DNA from 3 places in the Streptomyces sp. NPDC059371 genome. Region 3 is predicted to be linked to each of the others. Evidence: riboswitches for the same ligand, from Rfam matches in the RefSeq annotation. Region 3 holds a riboswitch; each other region holds the start of a gene.

The links. Region 3 has a riboswitch for cyclic di-AMP ahead of ACFXGX_RS40450 (NlpC/P60 family protein). Riboswitches for the same ligand answer to the same signal wherever they lie in the genome.
Region 1: linked by a shared signal. The riboswitch ahead of ACFXGX_RS20620 (peptidoglycan DD-metalloendopeptidase family protein) and the one ahead of ACFXGX_RS40450 (NlpC/P60 family protein) in region 3 are both predicted to bind cyclic di-AMP.
Region 2: linked by a shared signal. The riboswitch ahead of ACFXGX_RS04600 (M23 family metallopeptidase) and the one ahead of ACFXGX_RS40450 (NlpC/P60 family protein) in region 3 are both predicted to bind cyclic di-AMP.

Annotation. Positions count from the first base shown of each region.
Region 1 is NZ_JBHYXD010000034.1:36,676-40,880, forward strand. It holds gene ACFXGX_RS20615 (SGNH/GDSL hydrolase family protein) at 1-549, opposite strand, end outside; gene ACFXGX_RS20620 (peptidoglycan DD-metalloendopeptidase family protein) at 821-1,723, opposite strand; cyclic di-AMP (ydaO/yuaA leader) riboswitch at 1,728-1,883, opposite strand; gene ACFXGX_RS20625 (tyrosine-protein phosphatase) at 2,539-3,336, shown strand; gene ACFXGX_RS20630 (DUF6126 family protein) at 3,365-3,481, opposite strand; gene ACFXGX_RS20635 (helix-turn-helix domain-containing protein) at 3,508-4,146, opposite strand.
Region 2 is NZ_JBHYXD010000005.1:19,778-23,982, forward strand. It holds gene ACFXGX_RS04590 (PrsW family intramembrane metalloprotease) at 1-541, shown strand, start outside; gene ACFXGX_RS04595 (aldo/keto reductase) at 607-1,551, opposite strand; gene ACFXGX_RS04600 (M23 family metallopeptidase) at 1,695-2,729, opposite strand; cyclic di-AMP (ydaO/yuaA leader) riboswitch at 2,741-2,897, opposite strand; gene ACFXGX_RS04605 (PP2C family protein-serine/threonine phosphatase) at 3,113-4,183, opposite strand.
Region 3 is NZ_JBHYXD010000141.1:8,852-13,056, forward strand. It holds gene ACFXGX_RS40435 (beta-glucanase) at 1-292, shown strand, start outside; gene ACFXGX_RS40440 (alpha/beta fold hydrolase) at 689-1,435, shown strand; gene ACFXGX_RS40445 (hypothetical protein) at 1,449-1,679, opposite strand; cyclic di-AMP (ydaO/yuaA leader) riboswitch at 2,099-2,270, shown strand; gene ACFXGX_RS40450 (NlpC/P60 family protein) at 2,278-4,205, shown strand, end outside.

The DNA.
Region 1 (4,205 bases), on a different contig from region 3:
CGCCACCCGGGTGTGCCCCTCGGGCGAGAGGTGCAGCCGGTCGCCGTCCCAGGCCCGGCGGTCCTGGACCGTCTTCAGGGACCAGAGGTCGAGGACGGGACAGCCGTAGCGGTCCGCGATGGCCCGCACATGTCCGTTGTAGGTGGCGATCTTGCCGCGCAGATGCTTGAGCACGGGAACGTCACGGGTGTCGAAGCCGGTCGTCACCATGACGGTGCCGACGGCGGAGGTGAGGTCGGCGATCGCGCGCTCGAAGCGCTCCGCGACCTCGTCGGGGTCGGTGCCGGGGCGGATGATGTCGTTGCCGCCGGCGCAGAACGAGACCAGGTCCGGGCCGAGTTCCTTCGCCCTCTGGAGCTGGGACTCGACGATCTGGTCGAGCAGTTTGCCGCGCACGGCGAGATTGGTGTAGTCGAAATCGCCCTCGGGCCTGCGGTCCGCGAGAAGTACCGCGAACCGGTCGGCCCAGCCGACGAAAGCTCCGTCGGGCCCGGGGTCGCCGACGCCCTCGGTGAAGCTGTCCCCCACCGCCACGTACGACCCGATCACTGATCTCTTGTCACTCTTCGAATCGTCTGCCACATCAAGCATGATTCACCTATTGATGTGAGCTACGCGACCGTAGGGAAGGGTTGACGGACGGTGAGATAAGCCACTCGCCAAGCATTGGTCAACTCTGGAATAAGGCCCGCGTCAAGGATGTTGAGGCAGCGATCGACTCGGGGCCGCGCCACGGGAACACCGAAGGCCGGACCCAGGGGATCATGGGGTCCGGCCTTCGGAGATCTTCCTGCCGTCAGGAGCAGGAGGAAAAGGGGCGTCAGCCCACGGCGACACCGTGCGAGCGCAGGTACGCGACCGGGTCGATGTCGGAGCCGTAGTCCGGCGTGGTGCGGATCTCGAAGTGCAGGTGCGGTCCGGTCACGTTGCCGGTCGCGCCGGAGAGGCCGATCTGCTGCCCCTCGGTCACGGTCTGCCCCGCCGAGACGGACAGCGACGACATGTGGGCGTACTGGGAGTACTTGCCGTCGGCGTGCTGGATGACGACCTGGTTGCCGTAGGCGCCGCCCCAGCCCGCGGAGACGACGGTGCCCGCCGCGATGGACTTGAGCGTGGTGCCGGTCGGGACCACGAAGTCCACGCCCGTGTGGTAGCCGCTGGACCACATGCTGCCCGCCACCTTGTAACCGGTGCCGACGCTGCTGCTGTCGACCGGCAGGGTGTAGCCGGAGGAGCTGTTGGTGGAGGCCGTGTCGGACGCGGTCGTGTCGTCGGCCGGGGTCGCCTGGGCGGGCTTCGCCGAGGTGGTCGTCCGAGTGGCCGACTGCGTCGCCGAGTGGGCGGCGGAGGCGGCCTTCTTGCCGAGCGACAGCTTCAGACCGGGGTGGATCAGCGACGGGTCGCTGCCGATCGCGGAGCGGTTGTCCGCGTAGATCTTCTTCCAGCCGCCGCCGACGTTCTGCTCGTCGGCGATCTTCGAGAGGTAGTCACCGCGCTTCACCGCGTACGTCTTGACCGCGGCGGTCTTGGCGGACTTCTCGGCGGGGGCGGCGGTCGCGGCCTTCTCGACATGGTGCGCGACGGCGGTGGCGGGGGTCGCGGCCTGGGCGCCCGACGCTCCCATCAGGGGCAGCGCGAGTGCGGCGCCACCGGTTCCGGCCACGGCTATCGAGCGGGTGAAACGCAGGGACTTGGGACGGCGGTGCTTACCCTTCGCGGGCATGACGAATTCCTCTCCGGCGCCTGCGGGGTGAGCTGTCGGGTGCGGGCTGGAGATGCCCGGCCGCTGCTGCGCGGCTGTACCCCTAGCCTGTTCCGGAGACCGGACCAGGCACGGAACCTGTGGGTCCCCCGCTCCTGCCGTGTACGGGTGAGTGTGCGGATTCCGGGCGGCGGCAGGATTGGGCGTCCGTCCGGATTGAGGCAGAACGTAAGCGAGATGAGAGCGCGTCGACAACTATGGGCGGTTTCTGTGCGCTCGCCTTTCTTGATCCATGCGGAAATCGTCGTCACCCTCCGTGGAGTGACGATCTTCCGGACCTCTCAACCCGCCCGTGAATCCTGGCGGGTTGAGAAATGAGGACGGCAACGCATCGTCACGAATATGACGCTCCTCACGCGACTCGCCCCAGGGTGCCCTATTCCAGGGCCAGTTGTAACGAAGGTGCCTATTCGGACAGAAAGGTCAGATGCGACGCAGGCGGATATCCGGCACATCCGGATCTCTGTATGAGGCGGCACGCAAAACGGCACACTCGCAATGCCGCATTTCATAGCAATTGCCCTGCAGGCCTCACGCGACGAGAAGGGTGCGACCAGCCCGACGGTCGGCCTCGCACATTTATCGAACGGGCATTCGATCCAGTGAGCTGTGGAGCACCGCTTCCAGGGCTTTCCGTACGCGAGAAGGCCGCCTGTGGACAACTCATTGCCCGAGGAACCTATGTCGTATCGTCGACAGCGCAAGCCGGTACAACTGCCGACGAGCGGCGCCGAGTCCAGCCCGGCGACGCCGACGGCCGAATGGGAGGAGCCCCCGTGACGCAGCAGGTCCCGTCGACCGAGCCCGAGCTCGGCGGAGTGCGGAACTTCCGCGACGTGGGCGGACTGCCCACCGCGGACGGCCGGCGAGTGCGCTACGGGCATCTGTTCCGCAGCGGCCACCTCGCGCACGCCACGGAGGAGGACGCCGCGTTCCTCGCCTCCCTGGGTCTCCACACGATCTTCGACTTCCGCAACGCCGCGGACCAGAAGCTGGAGGGCCCGGACGTCGAACTGCCGGGCGTGCGGAACGTGAACCTCCCGCTGAGCGACCCGGCGGACGGCAGCGAGTTCTGGAAGATGGTCCGCGACGGCGACATCGACCAGCTTCGCGGGCTCCTCGGCGACGGCAAGGGCGCCAACCGGATGATCAACTCCTACCGCACGATCATCAGGGAACGCACGGCCGAGCACGCGCAGGTGCTGCACGCCCTGGCCGACGACAGCGTGCCCGCGCTGATGCACTGCGCGGCGGGCAAGGACCGCGCCGGGCTGTCCATCGCGGTCACCCTGCTCGCCCTCGGCGTCGAGCGCGAGGCGATCGTGACCGACTACCTGGAGTCGAACGCCGCCCACCGCCGCTACAAGGTCCACCGCAGCGGCTCCTCGGCCGGCACCTACTCCCCCGAGGTCATGGAACTGCTCAGCCCGCTGTTCGACGCGCGCGCCGAGTACCTGACAGCCGCCTTCGAGACGATCGAGGAGAACTGGGGCAGCGTCGAGGCCTACCTGGAACAGGGGCTGGGGCTCACGCCGGAGCTCCGGGAGCGCCTTCGCGCGCGGCTCCTGGACTGAGCCGAAGCCACGCTCCCCGACCCGGGCGCTACTGGTTCTGCGCGCCCAGCGTGAAGAGCAGGTAGATGAAGGCCGCGAACAGGTGGCCGACGGCGACGTAGATGATCAGCCGCACCCACAGGGCGCGAGGGAACTTGTCCTCCATGGACCGGCGGCGTTCCGTGGGTTCGGTCATGACGTCTCTCCCGGGGTGGGGTGGCCCGTCGCCGGGCCGAGGCACAGCGCGGCGACGGGGCTCTGCAGCAGGGTGTGTACGAAGAGGAGATCGGCTCCGTCGCGCTCGGCGGCGGCGATGCGGTGCGGGGTCAGCGAGTCGAAGTGGGCGCTGTCTCCCGGCGCGAGGATGTGCGCGGTGTCCCCGAGGCGCAGACTGAGCCGCCCCTTGAGGACGTACAGCCACTCCTCGCCCGGGTGGACGCGCACGATGTCGCCCTGGGAACCGTAGGGGACGTGCACACGCAGGGCCTGCATGCCGCGGCCCGCGGAGCCCGCCTGCCAGTAGGTCCAGCCGCCCGCCGGGGCCGGCTCCATTTCGGCGGCCCGTACGACCGCGTCACGGTCGGGGACCGTCTCGCCGAGCAGTTCGGAAACCGTCGTACTGTAGACACGGGCCAGCGTGAGCAGCATCGGCAGCGAGGGCTGGCGCTGCCCGGTCTCCAGCCGGGACAGATGGGCGGGCGAGAGTCCGGCGGCGCGGGCGGCGGCCTCCAGCGTGAGAGACGCGCCGCGGCGCAGGGCGCGGAGCCGGGGCGCCACGGCGTGCAGCTCGGCGGACGGCTCTTCGGCCGTCCCTGGATCGGCAGTGCTCATGGAACCATTGAGCCAAACAATTGCCTCTGGGGCAATATTATTGCCCCAGAGGCAAAAGC
Region 2 (4,205 bases), on a different contig from region 3:
CCGGTTCGGGTTCTTCGGGGTGTACGCGGCGTTCATGGTGCCCGCGTTCGGGCTGCTGACCTGGCTCGTCGTCTGGACGCGGCAACGCGAGCTGCGGACCGTCCGCGCCGAACTGCCCGTGTACACCGCCGCGGGCTGGCTGGGCGCGGCCGAGCCGTGGGCGCTCGGCTCGATGCGGGCGCGGCAGCTCGCGCGCGAGTACGCCGGGCACCACTTCGGGAAGGGCGCGGCCCGCTCGGTGGCGGAGTACGAGGCGTACGCGACCTCGCTGGCGTTCCTGCGCCACCGGGGGCGCCGGGGCCGTGCGGGCGCCGACTTCGTCGTACGGGAGCGTGAGTTGCTGGAGGAGCTGTGGCGCCGCCGGGAGATCGCCCGTCCGGCTCTCGCCTACGCGGCCCGCGCCACGGCCCCGCTGCCCGTGCCGTCGCCCTGGCCGCCCCAGGGGTACGGGTACGTGACCCCGCCCGCGCGGCCGTACGGGTGGCCGGTCCAGGCGTCCGCGCCGGCCCCGTATCCCGCGTACAACCCGTACAGCTCGTAGCGCGGGACGGTCACGGCGCGGTGCGCCGGCGGGCATCACCGTGCACCGCGCCGACGGTCCGGCTGTTACGCCGACGCCTGCGAAAGGCGCGTCAGTTCGTCGTCCGTCAGCACCAGGTCCGCGACGCCGAGCAGGGCCGGGAGCTGCTCCACCGTGCGGGCGGAGGCGATCGGCGCGGCGACCGTCGGCTGTGCGGCCAGCCAGGCGAGGGCGACCGTCGGGACGGCGACGTCGTGGGCTGCCGCGATCTCGTCGAGGGCGGCGAGGACCCGTGGCCCGCGTTCCGTGGTGAGGTGCTTGGCCGCGCCGGCCGCCCTCGGAGAGTCGACCGTGGCGCCGGGGCGGTACTTGCCGGTGAGGAATCCGGCGGCGAGCGCGAAGTACGGGACGGCCGCCAGACCGGCCCGGGACGCGACCTCCAGCAGGGCGCCCTCGTAGGTGTCGCGCGAGACGAGGTTGTAGTGGGGCTGGAGCGCGACGTACCGGGCGAGGCCCTCGCGGTCGGAGAACTCCAGGGACTCCCGCAGCCGCTCCGGGGAGATGTTGGAGGCGGCGATGTGCCGCACCTTGCCGGCCCGCACCAGCTCGTCGAGGGCGCCGATGATCTCCTCGACCGGCACCTCCGGCTTGTCGAAGTGCGTGTAGTAGAGGTCGATGTGGTCGGTGCCCAGGCGGCGCAGTGACGCGTCGGCCGCGGCCTTGATGTTGGCACCGGACAGGCCGGGGTACGCGGGGTGCTGGCTGACCTTGGTGGCGACCACGATGTCCGCGCGGTTGCCGCGGCTCTTCAGCCACTTGCCGATGACGGTCTCGGACTCGCCGCCCTCGTTGCCCTCGACCCAGGCCGAGTAGGAGTCGGCCGTGTCGAGGAAGTTGCCGCCGGCGGCGGCGTAGGCGTCGAGCACGGCGAAGGACCGGGTCTCGTCGGCCGTCCAGCCGAAGACGTTGCCCCCGAGGGAGAGCGGGAAGACCTCGAGGTCGGACGAACCGAGTTTGCGAAGAGAAGTCATGTACGGCCTCAACGCCCCTACCGGATGGATGTATTCCACAATCATCGGGCGCGGTGGGCGCGGTGCGCGCCGCCGTCCGCGCCCGGACGACCGACAGCCCTGACGTCGGGGGGGTTGACGTCAGGGCTGCCGGAGATCGGAGATCAGGGGTTGATGCCCTTGCTCTGGAGCCATGCCATCGGGTCGATGCCGGTGGCGGCGCCGCCGGGGTGCACTTCGAGGTGCAGGTGCGGCCCGGTGACGTTGCCCGTGGCGCCCACGCGTCCGATGACATCGCCCGTGGCGACCTTCTGGCCGACGGTGACGCTGATCGACGACTGGTGGCAGAACCAGAGCTCCGTACCGTCGTCGAGGGTGAGGATCGTGCGGTAGCCGTACGCGCCGGCCCAGCCGGCCTCGGTGATGGTGCCGCTGTGGATCGCCTTGATCAGCGTGCCGGTGGGCGCCGCGAAGTCGAGTCCGGTGTGGTAGCCGGAGGACCACATGGAGCCGGCCTCACCGAAGCGCGAGGTCAGCGTGTACGACGAGGTCGGCAGCGAGTAGCTCTTGGCGAGCTCGGCGAGACGCTCGGCCTCGGCCTTCTGCTTGGCCGCCTCCTCCGCCTTCTTCTTCGCGGCGGTTTCCTTGGCCTGGGCCTCGTCCTGCTGCTTGGCGGCGGCCTGGACGGCCTTCTGCGCGGCGGCGGTCTGGACGGCCTTCTGCGTGGCGGTGTCGGCCTGGTTCTGCTGCGACTGGGCCTGCGCCATGATGCGGTCGCGCAGCGCCTCACCGGCGTCGCTGCTGCCCTGGGCCGTGTCGGCGCTGGTCAGACCGGCGGTGGTGAGCGGGGTCGTGGAGCCCTTGGGGGTGCTGGATCCGCCGTCCGATATCAGGGCCTTGGCCGACTCGGTGACCGACGACAGGTCGGGCAGTGAGATCGAGACGGGCGCCTTGCCCGGAGCGGCGCTGGCGATGCCACCACCACCGACGGCGGCTATGACACCGACGCCGAGAACCGTGGAGCTGCGGGCGAGTCCTCCGCCGCGCTGCTTGCCCGTGCGGTGCCGGCCGCGGACGGGAGCGAGGGAATCCGCGGTGGGGTTCCACTCCTCCCAGGGGCCCTCGTCCTTGCCATAGCCGAAGGTGTGGGCTTCGTTCGGCGTGAACGAGGTTGGCTGAGCGGGCCGGTTGGACGCCACCTGGGCGCACTCCTTTCCTTCCTTGCCGCCTACCGGGTTAGCTGACGGGTTCGGAGCAGGAAGGTCTCCTACGCGCGTACGGCCACCGTGCTTCCACGGCGGAATACGCTCGATTCACCCCACGAGTTGGTTCCCCGGTTCCCTTACGGGATTCGGCGCGTGCGCACGGAGCCGTCTCTTGTGACGGTTGTGACGACCGCGCTGCGTTATCGAACGTTAATAGACCCAGGCACCGAATTCCAAGCTGTTCTGACTGATCATTAACGCCTCTTGGCCAGGACTTTGGGGTCACGGACGATGAAAAACGGGCGAGTTGACCACGTGGCGCTTGCACGGATTTCCCTGACGGTAAGTCAGTCGTTATGCGGAGGGGCACGGTCCGATCACTGCTCGTGACGCCGGACGGCGAGCAGCGCCATGTCGTCCGTCAGCGGGCCGCCCGTGTGCTCGCGGACCGCCTCGAAGAGAGCGGTCAGCAACGCCTCGGGGCCGGGAAAGACCCGCCCGGCCAGCCAGGCGGCCGGATCGAAGAACTCCCCCCGCGCGTCGCGGGCCTCGGACAGTCCGTCGGTGTGCAGGAGCAGCGTCGCCCCGCGCGGAAATCCCTCCCGCAGCGTCGGGGCGGGCAGGCTTCCCAGTTCACTCATCCCGAGCGGCAGCGCGAATGACTCGGCGGTGAGGGTGACGAGCGTGCCGTCGGGATGCAGCAGCAGGGGCGGCGGATGGCCGCGGTTGACGACGCGTACGACCTCCTCGCCCCGCGGGACCTCGGCGAGGACGGCGGTCGTGAACCCCTCGACCGCGTCGATGCTGTCGCGCCGGGTGCCGGCGCGCGTCAGCGCCCGGTCCAGGCGCTCCGCGACACCCCCCAGGGTCGCCTCCCGCTCTGCCGCCTCCCCGAACGCCCCGACCACCGTCGCGACGGCGGCCACCGCGGTCATCCCCTTCCCCCGTACGTCCCCGACGACCAGCCGCACGCCGTACGGGGAGTCCTGCACCGCGTACAGGTCCCCGCCGATGAACGCGTCCTCCTGGGCCGCCTCGTACCGGGCCGCGACCTCGAGCCCGGCGATCCGCGCCTCGGGCTCGGGCAGCACGGCGCGCTGCGCGAACTCGGCGATCTCCCGGACGGAGGCGAGCCGTTCGTCGCCGCGCCGGACCACGGTGTTGATGAGGACGGCGAGGACGGCGGCCGTCGCCACGGTGACCACCTCGGTGACCGCGTCGACCTGAAGGACGATGTCGAGCACACAGTGCGTCACGAGGACCGCGCCCACGGCGAGGACACCGGCGAGAACGGTTCCGCGCAGCGAGTAGAGGGGCGCGGCGACCAGGGGCGCGGCCGCGAACAGGGGGGCCGCGGTGAATTCCGACGGGGTGAGGTAGTCGTAGACGATCCCGGCGGCGACGAGCAGCACGGGCAGGGCCCGGACGAAGGCGCGTGCCCTCACGATCCGGCGCGGGTCCGCTGCCGCC
Region 3 (4,205 bases):
CCCCGCGATCCAGCCGGGTGCCTGGGTCGACCTCGTGGTCGAGCTCGGCGCCCTCCGGGTCGTGTGGTGGGTCAACGGAATCCGGGCTTTCGACGACCGGCGCGGAGTGGGCAGATCCTGGCACGCCTATCTCATCGTCAACCTCTCCGTCTGCGCGGGGCGATACCACCCGCCGCCGCCTCCCGAGGCCTCCGAGATGGACTTCGAGGTGGCCCGGCTGGCGGTCCGCAGGCCCCCGGCCGGCAGACCTTTCCCCGCGACGGAGGAGTACGAGGCCGACGTCCTCGACTGACGCCGGAGCGGGGCCTCGGCAGATGCAGCCGGGCAGGTGCATCCGCCGGGGCCCTCGGCGCGGAAGTACGGCATCAGAAGCGACGCTGCGCCGGTGCGCGTCGCGCCGACGGGTGCCGAGGGCCATGCCGAATCCGCAACCGGGGGACGCCCCCGAGTCCGCCTACGTCAGTCACGTCGGCAACTGCCGCACGTGCCAACGGGAGTCGGGGCGCTGCCCGCAGGCGGCCCGCCTCTGGCGTTTCTACCAGGAATGGCGCAATGGTTACCGCGCGCGGCCCGAGCCCGCGGAGTGAGCCGCGGAGTGAGCTTGGGGCGGGTCCGCGGTCGGTGAGACGATTCCTCCTCACGGTTCAGTGCGAGGCGTGGACGAAGCGCCGGTAGGTGGAGAGGTGTCATGCGAGGTTCTGTGCGGATGTCCGCCGACGATGTGTCCCGGTCCGGGGAGACCGGCGCCTCCGTGGCGCTGCGGCCCTGCCGCGTCCCTCGTCCGGACGGGGAACCGGCGCGCGCGGCCGTACTGATCCTTCACGGCGGCACCGCCGACAGCAAGGCCCCGTTGCGGCCGTGGAACCTGGCACGCGCCCGGATGCGGCCGTTCGTGCGCTCCGTGACACGGGCCCTGGCGGACGAGGACACGTTCGTCGGGCAGGTGCGCTACCGCCACCGGGGATGGAACGGCGCGGACGCCGACCCCGTCGCCGACGTTCTGCTGGCACTGGACGAACTCGCCGCTCTGGTGGGGGAGGTGCCGGTCGTGCTCGTGGGTCACTCGATGGGCGGGCGCGCCGCTCTGCGGGCCGCGGCCGCACCCCAGGTCCGGGCCGTGGTGGCGCTGGCACCCTGGTGCCCGGAGGGTGAGCCGGTGACCCACCTCCGGGACAAACGCGTGATCGTGCTGCACGGGGACCGGGACCGGGTCACCGACCCCGTGGAGTCGTTCGCCCTCGTCCGCCGGGCCGCGGAGGCTGGTTGCTCCGCGAGCGCCGTGCGGGTCGAGGGCGGGGACCACGCGATGCTCCGCCGCGCGCGGACCTGGCATCGGGCCACGGGCGCTACGGTCGCCGAGCTGGTGACCCTGATCGGCGCCGGCCTCGACCCGCTCCCCGCCGAACGGCCGGGCGCAGAGCCTGGCGTTCTGTAGGGCGTCCCGGGCGTCAGGAGCCCGGTGTGTCGAGCCGGTCGTCGGGATCGGGGGTGGGGGAGAAGGCGCGGCGCGTACCCGACGCCGGTCGTGCGGCGGACGAGGGAAGCGGGGCGCCCGTCGACGGATCCCAGCTCAGGATCCACTCGAAGTCGCGTTGCAGCCGACGTGCTTCGCTTCGCACGAGCGTCGGTATGTCACCGCGTTCGGAGATCAGTTGGGCATAGATCGGGGCATCGTGCACGTGGGGATCCTCGACTCGCTCTCGTGGTCTGACGTGCTTCGACGGTACGGCCGGCAGGTGGTCGCAGCGGTGATCCGGCCAGCTCGGCCAGAACCGGTCAAGGTGTGACCAAAGGGCGCCGTCGATGTCGAACGACATGCCAGGGAACGCCAGTTCTGTGCACACTTTCGACACATCCGAGTTGGCCGGACGTGTGACCCGCGGCTCCGGACCGGGCGCCGGCCTCGCTCGTCCCAACGGCCGTGCTCAGCCGCCTTTTCGAGTACGGCCCGTGTCCTCACGGTCGCGCTGCGGGACGGTGCGATGAAGGTCACGAAAATGTATCGGACATCTGGGACGTGGATCTTCACATCGGGTGCACACCATCGCTAAGTTGGCGACCAGGCCGCCCGACTCCCTCCGGCGAAGCTCGCCGGGCGGTGCGGCCTCCGCCGAGTCCTGCCTGTCCTCGTGGCAGCGGGAGCCGGGGACCCACCGAACCTGGGGTGAATCGGCCAACTGCCTTTCGGGGCAGGGGCCGTAGGGCATACCTTCCGGAATCGTCCGCCCGAACCCGACAGCTAACCCGGTAGGCGGACGACGGAAGGAGCACCACTCCATGGCGCCGGAACGCACCCCGCCCAGCGGCGAAGAAGTCGCCCGACGACTCTCGTCCCTCTACGACCAGGCGGAGCTCGCCACCGGTAACTTCAACGGGACCCGCGCCCTGGCGAACTCCAACCGCAGGCCGGGCCGACGGAACGCCGGTCAGGGGAGCGGAGTCTCCGACGCCGCCCAGGACGACCTGATGCGCCAGTGGTTCGACGGGGCGCGTTCCCGGTTCGGACCCTCGGCCCCGGCCGCGCTACCGGCCGACAGACAGCCGGAGCGTGGCGGCGGAGGTGCTCGTCCGAAGGAGGCCGCGAAGGGGTCCCGTGGGTCCTCGTCGGACCTTCCGACGATCTACGAGCTGGAACAACTCGTACGGCCCGTTGCCGAGTTGACGGCCGCCCCGGTGCTGGAGCTGACCGCCGGTCCGGCTTCGGAGCCGGGTGCGCGCCCCGCACTGGAGCTGACCGCCGGTCCGCCCGCCGCGCTCCCGGCCGGCGGCGCCCCGGCGGCACCGGGATCCGAGGTGGCGGTCCGTGCGGGGCTCCGCGCGGGGGCCGTTCCGGCCGCCGCGCCGCAGCAGTCCTCGCCGCACGTCAAGAAGCAGAGCGCCCGGCGCAAGCTCGCCGTCGCGCGGGAGCTGATGGCGCGGCACATGGCACGGCAGGGCATGCCCGTGGCGCAGATGCCGGCCATCGAGTACCGGCCGGCGGCCCCGCAGACCGGTTCGTTCCCGACGGCCCCGCAGACCGGTTCGTTCCCGGCGGTCGGTCAGACGGGTTCGTTCCCGGCGGTCGATCAGACCGGCTCGTTCCCCTCGGTCGCCCAGACCGGTACCTTCCCGTCGGTCGCTCAGCCCACCGCGTTTCCCGCGGCTCCGCAGACCGCCGCGTTCCCGTCCGCCGCGCAGACGGGCACCTTCCCGTCGGTCGGACAGACCGGTACCTTCCCGTCGGTCGGCCAGACGGGTTCGTTCCCGTCGGTCGCTCAGCCCACCGCGTTCCCGGCGGCTCCGCAGACCGCCGCGTTCCCGTCCGCCGCGCAGACGGGCACCTTCCCGTCCGCCGCGCAGACCGGTACGTTCCCGTCGGTCGCTCAGGCGCCCGCGTTCCAGGCGGCGCCCCAGCCGACCCCGTACGAGGCGGTGCCCCAGGCCGCGCCCGCGCCCGGGGTCTTCGACACGGGTTCCATGCCCCGGGCGTACGAGCCGGCGCCCCCGGCCGCCCAGCCCAAGGCGGTCATCCTGCCCCGCGGGTACGAAGCGCCCGCCCCGGCCCCCGAGTACACGTCGGTGCTCCTGCCCCTCTCGTACGAGAAGCCGACGCGTCCCAGCGGGTACCAGCCGGCCCCGGTGCCCCCGATGAGCCAGCCGGCGCCCCAGCCTCCGGCGTACGAGGCCGCGCCGCGCCCCGCCGCCTATCAGCCGGCCCCGATGCCTCCGGTGAGCGAGCCGGCGCCCCAGCCTCCGGCGTACGAGGCCGCGCCGCGTCCGGCCGCCTATCAGCCGGCCCCGATGCCTCCGGTGAGCGAGCCGGCGCCCCAGCCGCCCGCGTACGAGGCCGCGCCGCGTCCGGCCGCCTATCAGTCGGCTCCGATGCCCCCCGCGAACCAGCCGACGCCTCCGTCGGCCGACGACGCCTGGCGGCAGTCGTTGCGGCCGACCGGCAACCAGCAGGCGTGGCCCGCCGCCCCCGGGGCCGCCGGCACGAACCCGGGGTTCGACATCGACAGCCTCGTCACCGGTGCGGTAGCCGTCGCCGCCGTCCCGCCGGTCGTCGGACACGACAGCAGAGCCGCCGAGGCGGTCGCCTTCGCCCGCGCTCAGATCGGCAGCCCGTGCGTGTGGGGAGCGTCCGGACCCGGTTCGTACGACCCCTCCGGTCTCACCCAGGCGGCCTGGAAGAGCGCGGGAGTCATGCTCCCCCGTGCGACGCAGGA